Regions from separate parts of the Clostridium sp. SY8519 genome, predicted to be linked through region 2. Evidence: predicted binding sites of a transcription regulator. Region 2 holds the regulator's gene; each other region holds the start of a gene.
The links. The regulator Rex, encoded in region 2, represses fermentation and respiration genes when NADH is low (regulators of the CRP and FNR family bind a similar motif). The targets are predictions, from matches to a motif close to ATTGTTAANNNNTTAACAAT.
Positions count from the first base shown of each region.

Region 1: the regulator Rex is predicted to act here: its motif matches at 2,178-2,197, upstream of gap (type I glyceraldehyde-3-phosphate dehydrogenase).
Region 3: the regulator Rex is predicted to act here: its motif matches at 1,296-1,315, upstream of gap (type I glyceraldehyde-3-phosphate dehydrogenase).
Region 4: the regulator Rex is predicted to act here: its motif matches at 1,026-1,045, upstream of CXIVA_RS08515 (acetyl-CoA C-acetyltransferase).

Region 1 covers NC_015737.1:2,105,500-2,108,651, forward strand. Annotated here, with positions in the region: gene CXIVA_RS09850 (LytTR family DNA-binding domain-containing protein) at 34-858, shown strand; gene gap (type I glyceraldehyde-3-phosphate dehydrogenase) at 987-2,021, opposite strand; gene CXIVA_RS09860 (gamma carbonic anhydrase family protein) at 2,244-2,717, opposite strand; gene CXIVA_RS09870 (Ig-like domain-containing protein) at 3,021-3,152, shown strand, end outside.
Region 2 covers NC_015737.1:2,568,001-2,571,152, forward strand. Annotated here, with positions in the region: gene CXIVA_RS11865 (bifunctional ADP-dependent NAD(P)H-hydrate dehydratase/NAD(P)H-hydrate epimerase) at 1-1,048, opposite strand, end outside; gene CXIVA_RS11870 (redox-sensing transcriptional repressor Rex) at 1,136-1,771, opposite strand; gene abc-f (ribosomal protection-like ABC-F family protein) at 1,824-3,152, opposite strand, start outside.
Region 3 covers NC_015737.1:2,712,331-2,715,482, forward strand. Annotated here, with positions in the region: gene gap (type I glyceraldehyde-3-phosphate dehydrogenase) at 239-1,252, opposite strand; gene CXIVA_RS12565 (histidinol-phosphatase HisJ family protein) at 1,454-2,257, shown strand; gene CXIVA_RS12570 (GH25 family lysozyme) at 2,449-3,152, opposite strand, start outside.
Region 4 covers NC_015737.1:1,819,412-1,822,563, forward strand. Annotated here, with positions in the region: gene carB (carbamoyl-phosphate synthase large subunit) at 1-760, shown strand, start outside; gene CXIVA_RS08515 (acetyl-CoA C-acetyltransferase) at 1,229-2,416, shown strand; gene CXIVA_RS08520 (3-hydroxyacyl-CoA dehydrogenase NAD-binding domain-containing protein) at 2,678-3,152, shown strand, end outside.

The DNA.
Region 1 (3,152 bases), 460 kb from region 2:
TGGTCTGACAGAGCAGAAACGGGAGGCAGCAAGATGAACAAAAGGCAGACAGAAGAGGCGCTCCGCAGAACCCAGGAAATCCTGCAGAAGTTCTACCAGAAAGATCTCGGCCCTGTATTTTCTTACTGTTCGATCGATGTTACCTGGATCGGTTCCCGCAGGGATCAGCGCAGGGATCAGTTTGAAATAGGAATGCGGGCCTTCCGGGACAGTGTGGAAAGATATTCCCGGCAGATTACGGCGGCCCACATGACCAACCAGGAGTTTCTGATTGCGCAGAACAGCGGCAAAACATGTACCGTCATCGGCAGATATCAGATGCTCAGCGATGAAAACGAGGAAGAGATCGCCATCGGTTCCCGCAGGTGTGTCATGGTCTGGGAACTGATTAACAATCTGCTGAAAGTAAAACATCTGTGCATTTCCAGCCCGCTGGATGAGTGGGAGTCCTGTGACAGAGAGAACCGGGACGCCATGCTGGGCGCAGCTGCCAAAGAATACGCGGAGCGGCGTGCCGGCAGAATGTCTTCGGATGTGCGGATCGTATTTACCGATAAGGACGGGGTGGTGCATTTTCTGCATCCCAATGAGGTCCTGTATTTTATGGCAGACCGCAAGCATACGGTTGTGCATACGGTGGACGGCGATCTTTCCGCCAGGGACAATCTGGCGGTGTTTCGTCAGAGCGTGGGCGAGTCCCGTCCGTTTCTGCAGATTCACAGAGGATATATTATTAATGTAAACTTTATCTCACAGATTCGCCCCTATCAGGTGATTATGCAGGATGACAGCCTGGTGCCGATTCCGCTGAAACGATACACCGAGACAAAACGGCGGATCCGTGATATGTTTGAATAAAGTAAGCAGCCCCTTTTTCTGACGGCAGTTCCGGGATGTTGTATTTCCCCCACAGCATCCCGCGGGCTGCCTTTTTTCAGCAAAAAAATCCGTATCGACCAGTCAGCGGCCGATACGGATTTCGTGATTCAGGCTTTGGCGTCTGTCCTTGCGACATGCATCACAAGATCAATGACTTTGTTGGAATAGCCCCATTCATTATCATACCATGCGATCAGTTTTACAAAAGTATCGTCCAGCATGATTCCGGCTTTCTCATCGAAGATACAGGTGTTGTAATTGCCCCGCAGGTCGGCGGAAACAATTTCATCGTTGTTATATTCGATGATGCCTTTCATGGTGGTTTCGGAAGCTTTGCGGACTGCGTCGCAGATGGCTTCGTAGGTAGCCGGGGTCTTTAATTCTGCTGTCAGATCCACGACAGAGACATCGTTGCTGGGCACCCGGAAGCTCATGCCGGTCATCTTGCCGTTCAGTTCCGGAATTACTTTGCCCACTGCCTTGGCTGCGCCGGTGGTGGACGGAATGATGTTGTTGAATACGGAACGTCCGGTTCTCCAGTCACGGCCGCCGTTGGAATCCACAGGCTTCTGCTTGGATGTGGAAGCGTGGATGGTGGACATCAGCGCCTTTTCGATGCCGAAGGTATCATGGATGACTTTCGTCAGCGGTGCAAGACAGTTGGTGGTGCAGCTTGCGTTGGAGACAATAGTCATAGTAGCCGGATCGTAGTCGTTGTGGTTTACGCCCATGACGAACGTTGGGATACCGTCACTTTTGGCGGGGGCTGTCAGGATGACTCTTTTGGCTCCGCCGTTGAAATGTTTGGAAGCTGCTTCTTTGGTAAGGAATTTTCCGGTGGACTCAATGACGTATTCCGCACCGCAGCCGGCCCAGTCGATATCTGCCGGATCATCTTCACTGAAGACCCGGATGTCTTTTCCGTTGATCCGGATACCGGTATCGGTAGCTTCTACGTCACCCTGGAAACGGCCGAATACAGAATCGTATTCTACCTGATATGCCATTCTCTTAAAGTCTGCGTTGTGAATGTTGATGCCGCAGATCTCAATATCTGCTGTATCGCTTCGCTCCTCCAGGCTGCGAAGAATCACCCGCGCAATCCGGCCAAATCCATTGATGCCTACTTTAATCGTTCCCATTGGTAAAAACCTCCTTTAAATTTGTGCCATCGGATGGCACGTTTTACCTGATTAGAGAAAAAAATCCCATCTCCAGCATGTATCATACCATTCTTTTTCATATTTTTCAGCGATTATACTAAAAAATACATAATTCTGTTGAAAAAAATTGTAAACTTTGTTAAAAAGTTATCAAAAATGGCAAAAAGGGGAGTTTTATACAACGGGCAGAGGTGCGGGAGATCAGTCCTGTCTGCTCAGCCGGATATATTCCAGGGCGCTTTCCTGATTCTCCTGAATTTCCCGGGCGGTCAGAGGGCGGATGATTTTTGCCGGGAAACCCATGACCAGTGAATTGTCCGGAATCACGGTATGCTGGGTCACCAGCGCCCCTGCGCCGATCAGACAGTTTTTGCCGATGACCGCGCCGTTTAACAGGATGCTGCCCATGCCTACCAGGGTGTTGTCACCGATCCGGCAGCCATGGAGGACGGCTCCGTGTCCTACTGTGACATGGTCCCCAAGCACCACCGGCGCGCCTGCGTCCACATGGATCACACAGCAGTCCTGAATGTTGGTGCCCCGGCCGATGGTAATGGTATCGTCTTCTGCGCGGAGCACGGCGTTGTACCAGATGCTGCTGTCCGCACCGATGGTGACCCGGCCTTTCACGATACTGCCTTCTTTCAGAATTACGGATGGATCAATCACTGGCATAGTTTATCCTCACTTTCTGTTTGTATCCCGTCCTGCGGTATTGCTGCAATTCCAGTCGGATCCGATGACGGAGGTCTGGCAATGCATTTCTATTATGAAACAGCAGAAGCAGAAAGAAAACCCCGTTTTTCTGAAAACGGAGCGCAGCGGGATCGGATAAAACGGTGCGGATGCGTTATTTCGCGCCATGGACATCATGCGGAAAGAGGTGTATGCTTAGGGAGAAAAATACAGGATCTGCGCAACCTGATAGCCGGATGCTGTATTTTAAGAGATTAAAAATAAAAAGGGAGGAAATCGATAATGGAAAGAAGATTTGGGAAAATCAGAAAGGCAGGAATCGTGTTCCTCTGTGCGGGAGTAGTGGTGGCAGCCGGAGTGCCGGTATCCACTGTGCATGCGCAGGAAGCGGCCGCAGGACAGAAGATGGCGGTT
Region 2 (3,152 bases):
CGCTGCCGCCCTGCTTTTGGGCAGAGCGCCTGCGCACTTCGGTCAGCAGTCCCTTCAGCAGATGAAATGACGCCTCTGACTGTCCCAGTCCGGGACCGATGGCCGCCGCGTCTGCCCAGCCGCACAGTTCCTGAAAATCTAGGGATTCGCACCCCTCCTCGTCATATACGGTCAGGATCGCGCCCGGCACTGCGGTCTGCAGGGGGATGCGATTGCATTCCGGCGTCAGGATACGCACCAGGCCGCAGCCCGCCGCATATGCCGCCCGGGCTGCCAGGATCGCGGCTCCGGCCATATTGCGGCTGCCGGCCGCCAGAAGCACCCGTCCGCAGGATCCTTTGTTGGAGTCATTGCGGCGTTCCGGCATCCGAACCAGGTCATTTTTCTCCATGCTCCAGGCATCCGGCGAATGTCCCAGGAGACTTCGATGATCAATGCCGATCTCCGCACGGATCAGACGGCCGCAGCAGGCGGCTCCGGGATAGAGCAGCTGCCCCATCTTGTAAAATCCCATAGTTACCGTAGCATCCGCGCGAAACGCGCACCCCATAACCTGTCCTGTGTCCGCATGGATCCCCGACGGGATATCCACTGCGATTTTTCTGGCTTTACTGTCATTCAGCCGGCGAATCAGCTCCGCGTATCTTCCGGAAACCGGTCGGCTTAGCCCGATGCCGAACAGGCTGTCCAGCAATACCGTCCATCTGCCCGGGGGATATTCCGTATGGATCGGGATCCCGTATTTTTCCGCGATGGAAAGCTGGCGGCCGCATTCCGTGCTGGCATGTTCCCTGTTTCCTGCGAAATAAATTTCCGCGTGATATCCGGCCAGACACAGCAGCCTGGCGGCGGCAATTCCGTCGCCTCCGTTGTTTCCGCTGCCGCAGACAGCCAGAATACGATCCTTTTCCCGATCCGCTGTATGAATGATATACTCTGCGATTTTCAGTGCGGCACGCTCCATCAGAACCGGTGAAATCACACCGAAGTATTCCATCGTACTGCGATCACACTGCTGCATGGTGCTGCCTGAAAGAATTTCCTGCATCGCTGCCTCTCTTTCCGACACTCTTTGTAAGATGCTTGCTTTCCTGCCGTTTTCGTACGGCCATGGCCCCCTTTTTCCAAAAATCCGTCAGGACTGGCGCTCTTTGTCTGTAATCAGATAGGACAGATGCATCAGACTGTCGGACAGATGCACGGATTCAATCGTCACGTCCTCCGGCAGGTCCATTTCCATATGGGCAAAATTCCATATGGCCTTGATCCCCAGGGCGATCACATGCTCCGCCGCTTCTCTGGCATAGGCCTTCGGCAGGGTCAGTGCTGCCACATGCACCGGGGTTGACTTTACAAACTCATCCAGTTCTTCCATCATATGGATTTCAACACCGCCGGATTTTTTTCCCTTCAGTGCCGGATCCACATCAAAGAGCGCCACTACTTCAAACCCTCTTTTTTTGAAATTGGAATAATTGGCGAGTGCCTGGCCCAGATGTCCGGAACCGATGATAATCATATTATGCGTATGGTCAATTCCAAGAATTTTGCCGATTTCATCATGAAGATACTGCACATTGTACCCATATCCCTGCTGGCCGAATTCTCCGAAATTGTTCAGATCCTGACGGATCTGGGATGCAGTGACTTTCATTCTTCTGCTTAATTCTCCGGATGAAATACGTTCGGTTCCCTCTTCCAATAACTCTGTCAGATACCGATAGTATCGCGGCATCCTGCGTATTACCGCAGGAGAAATCTGTTTATCCACTTGTCGTCTACCTCCGTTATCATGTAAAGATTATAGCAGAATTTCCTGTTGATTACGACATGAGACTTTCCCATGTTTCGTAACAGGTCTCCAGCTCTTCCTTTAATTCCTGCTGCTGCGCGCTCAGCTCATTCAGCTTCGCGGAATTTTTCGCCGTTTCCGGGTCCATAAACAGCTGGTCAATCTGCCCGATCTTCTCTTCCAGTTCTGAAATCCGTTCTTCCACGTTCCGGATTTCCCGTTCCTGTTTTTTCCTGGCTGCTTTCTGTGCCTTCTGATCCGCGTAATCTTCTTTTCCGGAATTTTCCTCGGATTGGGCAGCAGATGAAGCTTCCGCCGCGGCAGTCTCTGTTTCGCCGCCAAACACAGCCTGTTCGTTGACTTCCCTTTTTTCTGCGAAATAATCGTAATTTCCGATATAGTTTACCAGCGCATGTCTGGTCAGGTGCAGAATTCTCGTAGCCACCCGGTTAATAAAATACCGGTCGTGGGACACAAACAAAACGGTCCCCTCATATCTGCGCAGGGCGGATTCCAGAATTTCTTTCGACTCAATGTCCAGATGGTTCGTAGGCTCATCCAGAATCAGGAAATTCGCGTCAGAAAGCATCAGCTTCGCCAGGGAAAGGCGTCCCCGCTCCCCGCCGCTCAAATCAGCGATCCTCTTAAAGACATCATCCTCGGTAAAAAGGAATGCCGCCAGCACATTCCGGATCTTTGTCTCCGTCATATGCGGATACGCATCGGAAAGTTCTTCAAACAGGGTCTTTTCGTCATGCAGTTCCTGCTGCTCCTGATCATAGTACCCGATGGTTACATTGGTTCCCAGGCGGAAGCTCCCGGCATCCGCCGGCAGCTTCCGGTTCAGAATTTTCAGGATCGTCGTCTTTCCCGTTCCGTTCTGGCCGATCAGCGCGACCCGCTCTCCCCGTTTGATCTGAAAATCAATGGAAGAAAACAGCGTGTGGCTGCCAAAGAACTTGCTTAATCCCTCCACATCCAGCACATCATTTCCGCTGATGACCTCCGGCTGAAGGGTCAGAGTCATTCCGCCCTTTTCTTCCTCCGGTTTTTCCAGACGCTGTATTTTATCCAGCGCTTTCTGCCTGCTTTCCGCCCGCTTAACAGATTTCTCCCGGTTAAAGGACTTCAGTTTGTCGATCACCTGCTGCTGCCGGGCAATTTCCCGCTGCTGATTCATGTAAGCGCGGATCTGCTCTTCTCTGCGCTGTTCTGCCTTTTTCGCGTATTCGGAATAATTCCCCTTATATACATGGGCCGCATGACAGCTGATCTCCACGACTTTGGACACCACCCGATCCAGAAAATAACGGTCATGGGCAACAATGATCACCGTTCCTTTATAGTTCAGGAGAAAATT
Region 3 (3,152 bases), 140 kb from region 2:
GTCTCTGTTTCTGTCGTACAGTCGCTCTTTTTATTTTCTCATTATCCCCGGGCAATGTCAAATCCTTCGCAGGAAAATCCAGGATTGAAATGCGTTCCCGCACCGAATCTTTCTTCCGCACGAAAATCCACTTTTCCGGCAGCAAAATCCGAAAATCGGACGGCCGCACCGCATAAAAAACGAGGGTGTGCATATCTTTCCTATACGCAGCACCCCCGCAAGAATCACAGAAATCTTATTATTTCAGACCTGCGAAATATTTGATTGTACGTACCATCTGGCTGGTGTAGCTGTTTTCATTGTCATACCAGGATACTACCTGTACCTGCGTCATGCCGTTGCCTAACGGCAGAACCATGGTCTGGGTCGCATCGAACAGAGAGCCATAGGTCATACCGATGATATCGGAAGATACGATCTCCTCGTCATTGTAGCCATAAGACTCATTGGCAGCGGCCTTCATCACCTGGTTGATCTCATCCACGGTAACTTCCTTATCTACCACTGCATTCAGGATGGTAGTAGAACCGGTCGGGGTAGGAACACGCTGTGCGGCGCCGATCAGTTTGCCTGCCAGTTCCGGAATTACCAGGCCGATTGCCTTTGCGGCGCCGGTGCTGTTCGGAACGATATTCACTGCTGCTGCACGGGAACGTCTCAGATCGCCTTTTCTCTGCGGTCCGTCCAGAGTCATCTGATCACCGGTATAGGAATGAATGGTGCACATAATTCCGGATTTGATCGGGGCGAAATCATTCAGCGCCTGTGTCATGGGAGCCAGGCAGTTGGTGGTGCAGGAAGCTGCGGAAATGATGGTGTCATCTTTGGTCAGTGTTTCATGGTTTACGTTATATACAATAGTAGGAAGGTCATTGCCTGCCGGTGCGGAAATAACGACTTTCTTCGCGCCTGCATTAATATGCGCCTGTGCTTTCTCTTTGGATGTGTAGAAACCGGAACACTCCAGAACTACATCAACATCCAGCTTACCCCACGGGCAGTTGTTTGCGTCCGGTTCTGCGTAGATGTGGATCTCTTTGCCTTCTACCTCAATATAATCTTCTCCGTATTTAACAGTCTCAGCATACTGATATCTGCCCTGTGTAGAATCGTATTTCAGCAGATGCGCCAGCATCTTCGGGCTGGTAAGATCATTGATAGCTACCACTTCATAACCCTCTGCGCCGAACATCTGACGGAAAGCAAGACGACCGATACGACCAAAACCATTAATTGCAACTTTTACTGACATGTTGATTCCTCCTACCTTTTCTCTATTCTTGTCTGTTTTTGTTTTTGTTAAATTATTATCAATCTTTTACACTGACATAATAATACCTTTTGCAAAATAATGCAACTATTTTTTTGCATTTTTTTGTATTGCTTTTTATGCGCCTTGTTCCGAAATATCCTCTGTGTTAAAATCAGAGGGATTGCAAAGGAGGTTTTACCCATGTACTGGGATACACATATGCACACAAATTTTTCCGGAGACAGCGACGCCCTGCCGCAGGACATGGTTCAAGCCGCCATCACCCGCGGTCTCTCCGGCATCTGCCTCACGGACCACGAGGATCTGGATTATCCCTATGATGACGTGAACTTTGACCTGGATCTCGCTGCATACGAACAGGCGGTGCGGCAGCTGCAGGGCGCGTACGGCAGACAGATTGAGATTCTCTACGGCATTGAGCTGGGTCTGCAGCCTCATCTGGCGGACCGGCATTCCGCCATTGTCTCATCCCACGCCTATGATTACGTCATCGGCTCTTCCCACCTGGTGCACGGCAAAGATCCGTATTATCCGTCCTATTATGAAAACCGTACGGAACGGGAGGCCTATGAGGAATACTTCCGCTCCATTCTGGAAAACATCTCCGCCTGGAAGGGCTTCGACGTGTACGGACATATCGACTATGTGGTGCGCTATGGCCCGAACCGGGATGCGGATTACAGCTATGCCGCCTACCGGGAACTCATTGATCCGATTCTCACTGCCTTAATCGACGCCGGCAAGGGCATCGAAGTCAACACCGCCGGCTGGAAATACGGACTGTCCCAGCCAAATCCCTGCACCGATATTCTGCGCCGCTACCGGGAGCTGGGCGGCGAAATCATTACCACCGGGGCCGATGCCCACAAATCGGAACACATTGCCTATGATTTTCAGCGTCTTCCGGATCTGTTAAAAAGCTGCGGATTCCGCTACTATACTGTATTCCGGCAGCGCAGGCCGGTCTTCCTTCCGCTTCCGTAAAACCATGAAAAATCTCTGCAGGAAAACTATTAAAATATCAGCTCTTATATAAAAAGCCGCAGTTCTGTCTTCGAAAAGGATCTGTCTCCTTTGCCGCCCCGGTGAAGGGATCCGTCCAGAACTGCCGGCTTTTTTTCTACTCTCTTATCCGATTTTTCTAATTGCTTCGCTTTCCTTAGATGTGCTTATGCTTATCTCCGCACTGCAGCTGCAGAAGAAAAAGCGCCCAGGCATCGCCTGCCGTTGTAATTCTTCGCGCCGCGCACTTTATAGTAGTACGTAACTCCTGCTTTTCCTGTGGTGTCTTTCCAGGACGCCGTCCTGGTGTTTTTGACGCAGCGGAACCCGGTAGCGCTGCTCGTGGAGCGATAAACTTTATAATACGCTGCCGAAGTTTTCTTCCAGGACAGTTTTACGCCGGAAGCACCTGCAGACACGCCCCGCAGGTCACGGATTTTCGGTGTCGGATACTTGACCATGCTCCTGCTTACATAGTATACAGAAGATCCGTATTTTACCTTTGCCCAGGCAGCCCCATGCTTATCACTGGTCCAGCGTACAAACTGCAGTTTTGTGCCCTTTTTCACAGACTTCCGGACACGATATGCGGTTCCCGCGCCTGACCGAAGATGTGTCTTGCTGCGGGCTACCAGATGGAAGCTGTTGGTCTGGCTGGTGGAAGCTGACAGTATCCCGCTTGTTTTTCCGTAGACACGGCTGCCGTCTTCCTTTGTCTGGTATGCGCGAACCTTAAAGTAATATTCCCGGTCGCTCTTAAGCCCGTTCAGCGTAAAAGCTGTGCCGGAAACATCCGTATGCCGGTAAGAACCGTTGCGGGAAGTGCTGTAATACAAGCGGTAGCCGCCGGCATTTTCCGCCGCGTTCCAGGAAAGCC
Region 4 (3,152 bases), 750 kb from region 2:
GGGACTGATCAACATCCAGTTTATCGTGATGCATGACGAGGTATATGTGATCGAGGTAAATCCCCGTTCTTCCAGAACGGTACCTTATATCAGCAAGGTAACCGGTATTCCCATCGTCGATCTGGCAGCACGTGTCATTATGGGTGAGACCATACGCGGCATGGGATATGAGCCGGGACTGGCACCGGAGGCGGATTATATTGCCATCAAGATGCCCGTCTTCTCCACAGAGAAGCTGCGGGGCGCAGAGATCAGCCTGGGACCGGAGATGAAATCCACCGGCGAATGTCTGGGCATTGCAAAGAATTTCAACGAAGCGCTGTACAAGGCATTTCTCGGCGCCGGCGTCCGTCTGCCGAAATACAAGCAGATGATTATGACGGTCAGAGACGCGGACAAACCGGAGGCAGTGGGAGTCGCAAAGCGGTTTGAAAAGCTTGGCTACCGGATCTACGCCACCAGGAGTACGGCCCGTTATCTGCAGGAGCACGGCGTGGATGCCCGTCAGGTAAACAAGATCTCACAGGAATCTCCTACGGTAATGGACCTTCTGCTGGGACATAAAATCGATCTTGTCATCGACACACCGACCCAGGGACGGGACAAGAGCCGGGACGGATTCCTGATCCGGCGTACGGCTATTGAGACGGGAATTAACTGCCTGACTTCCATGGATACCGCGAACGCCCTGGCCCGCAGCCTGGAGACCGCGCAGGATTCCATGACCATGATTGATATCGCAAAAGTAAAAAATCTGTAAGCAGAGCGCAGCAGAGCCGCCGGAGTTTCCCCGGTGTCTCTGCTGTATTTTTTATGGCCCGCTGCGGCATCTGACTGCAAAATATAAGAATCTTCTCATTTCATATAAAGAAACACTCAGCGAAAGTAAAAAAGCAGGTCTGGCACACATATTGCAAATGCGCTTAAACACTGGAAAAATCGATTTTGTACAGGATTAAGTTCAATAAAATCATCTTGTACAATTGCAATAAGATAGGGAAAGTGGTATTATTATTTCCAGATAGAATGTTAAATAATTATCAGAGTTTGCATGTGATCTCTTGAAACTAGTTAACAAAAAGCAGGCAGAATATTGCCGTTTCTTATTCGATTTTGCCAAAAGTCGAGTTGCATATTTGCGGTTGAAGTGGTAGTATTTATATGTCTAGCGTTGGTCTGTGCTGCAAAGTGCGGATCAGGTAAAAAGTTCAAAAAGGAGAGAAGAATAATGGCAAACAAAGTTGTATTAGCAGGCGCATGCCGTACTGCTATCGGTAAAATGGGTGGACAGTTTGGTAATACTCCGGCAGTAGAGCTGGGATCTGTTGTTATCAAAGAAGCAGTGAACCGCGCCGGCATCAAACCTACCGATGTAGATGAGGTAATGATGGGCTGTGTTATCCAGGCTACCCTGGGACAGAACCCGGCACGTCAGGCGTCCGTAAAAGCCGGTATCCCGGTTGAGACACCTGCATTTACCCTGAATGTAGTTTGCGGTTCCGGTCTGAAATGTGTGAACGAAGCAGCCAACATGATCATGGCTGGCCAGGCAGACGTAGTTGTTGCAGGCGGTATGGAGAGCATGTCCATGGCACCTTTCGCACTGCCGAAAGCACGTTTCGGATACAGAATGTTCAACAATACCTTAGTTGACTGCATGGTTAACGATGCACTGTGGGATGCATTTAACAACTATCATATGATGATTACCGCAGAGAATATCTGCGATCAGTGGAAACTGACCCGTGAGGAACTGGATGAGTTCGCAGCAGCTTCTCAGCAGAAAGCAGTAGCAGCTCAGGAGAACGGCGCATTCAAAGATGAGATCGTTCCGGTTCCGGTTAAGAAGAAAAAAGAAACCGTTATGGTAGATACCGATGAGGGACCTCGTCCGGGCACAACCGCAGAAAGCCTCAGCAAGTTAAAATGCTGCTCCGGCAAAGAAGGCGGACTGGTTACAGCAGGTAACGCTTCCGGTATCAACGACGGCGCTGCTGCAGTCGTTCTGATGAGCGAAGAGAAAGCAAAAGAGCTCGGCGTAAAACCGATGGCTACTTTCGTAGCAGGCGCACTGGCTGGCTGCGATCCTAAGATCATGGGTATCGGACCTGTTCCGGCTACCAAGAAAGCATTAAAGATCGCCGGCCTTACAATGGATGACCTGGGACTGTATGAAGCAAACGAAGCATTCGCTGCTCAGTCTGTTGCAGTAGGCAAAGAGCTTGGCTTTGACCCTGCAAAATTAAACGTAAACGGCGGCGCAATCGCGCTCGGACATCCGGTTGGAGCTTCCGGATGCCGTATCCTTGTAACACTGCTGCATGCGATGGCTAAGAGACCGGAAGTAAAATACGGTCTGGCTACTCTGTGCATCGGCGGCGGCATGGGCTGCGCTACCATCGTAGAAAGAGCATAATTTCATTCGAATCAGAATGTAAGATACGATTCAGATGACAGAACGGGGGAGTCCTGACCCGGGCTCCCCTTACTCTGAATCCTGCAAAGTATACAGGATCAGCGCTTGTTCGGTGAGGATAAGAATTTATTCTGTCATAGGACGGAATCCTGCGGGATTCCGTATTATGAGAGCGTAGGTTTGTTCCGGTTGCATTTAACTGCCTCCGCAGTTAATGATATATGACTTTAAAAAAATTTATATTTTAAGGAGGACTTCAGAATGAAAGTTGGAGTAATTGGCGCAGGAACAATGGGCAGTGGTATTGCTCAGGCATTTGCAACAACCGAAGGATATGAAGTATATCTGTGTGACATCAATGATGAATTTGCGGCAAATGGCAAGAAAAAGATTGAGAAATCTCTTACCAAATTAGTAAGCAAAGGAAAAATGGAAGAAGCTGCAAAAGATGCAGTTCTTGCAAAAATCACTACAGGTACCAAAGATATTTGTACAGAGGCTGACCTGATCGTTGAGGCAGCTCTGGAAGTAATGGAAATCAAACAGCAGACATTCAAAGAGCTGCAGGACATCGTTCCGAAGACCTGTATGTTCGCAACCAACACCTCTTCCCTGTCCATCACAGAGATCGGCGCTGGTCTGGACCGTCCGGTAATCGGCATGCATTTCTTCAATCCGGCTCCTGTAATGAAACTGATTGAGGTTATCCAGGGCGGAAACACACCGGATGAGATGA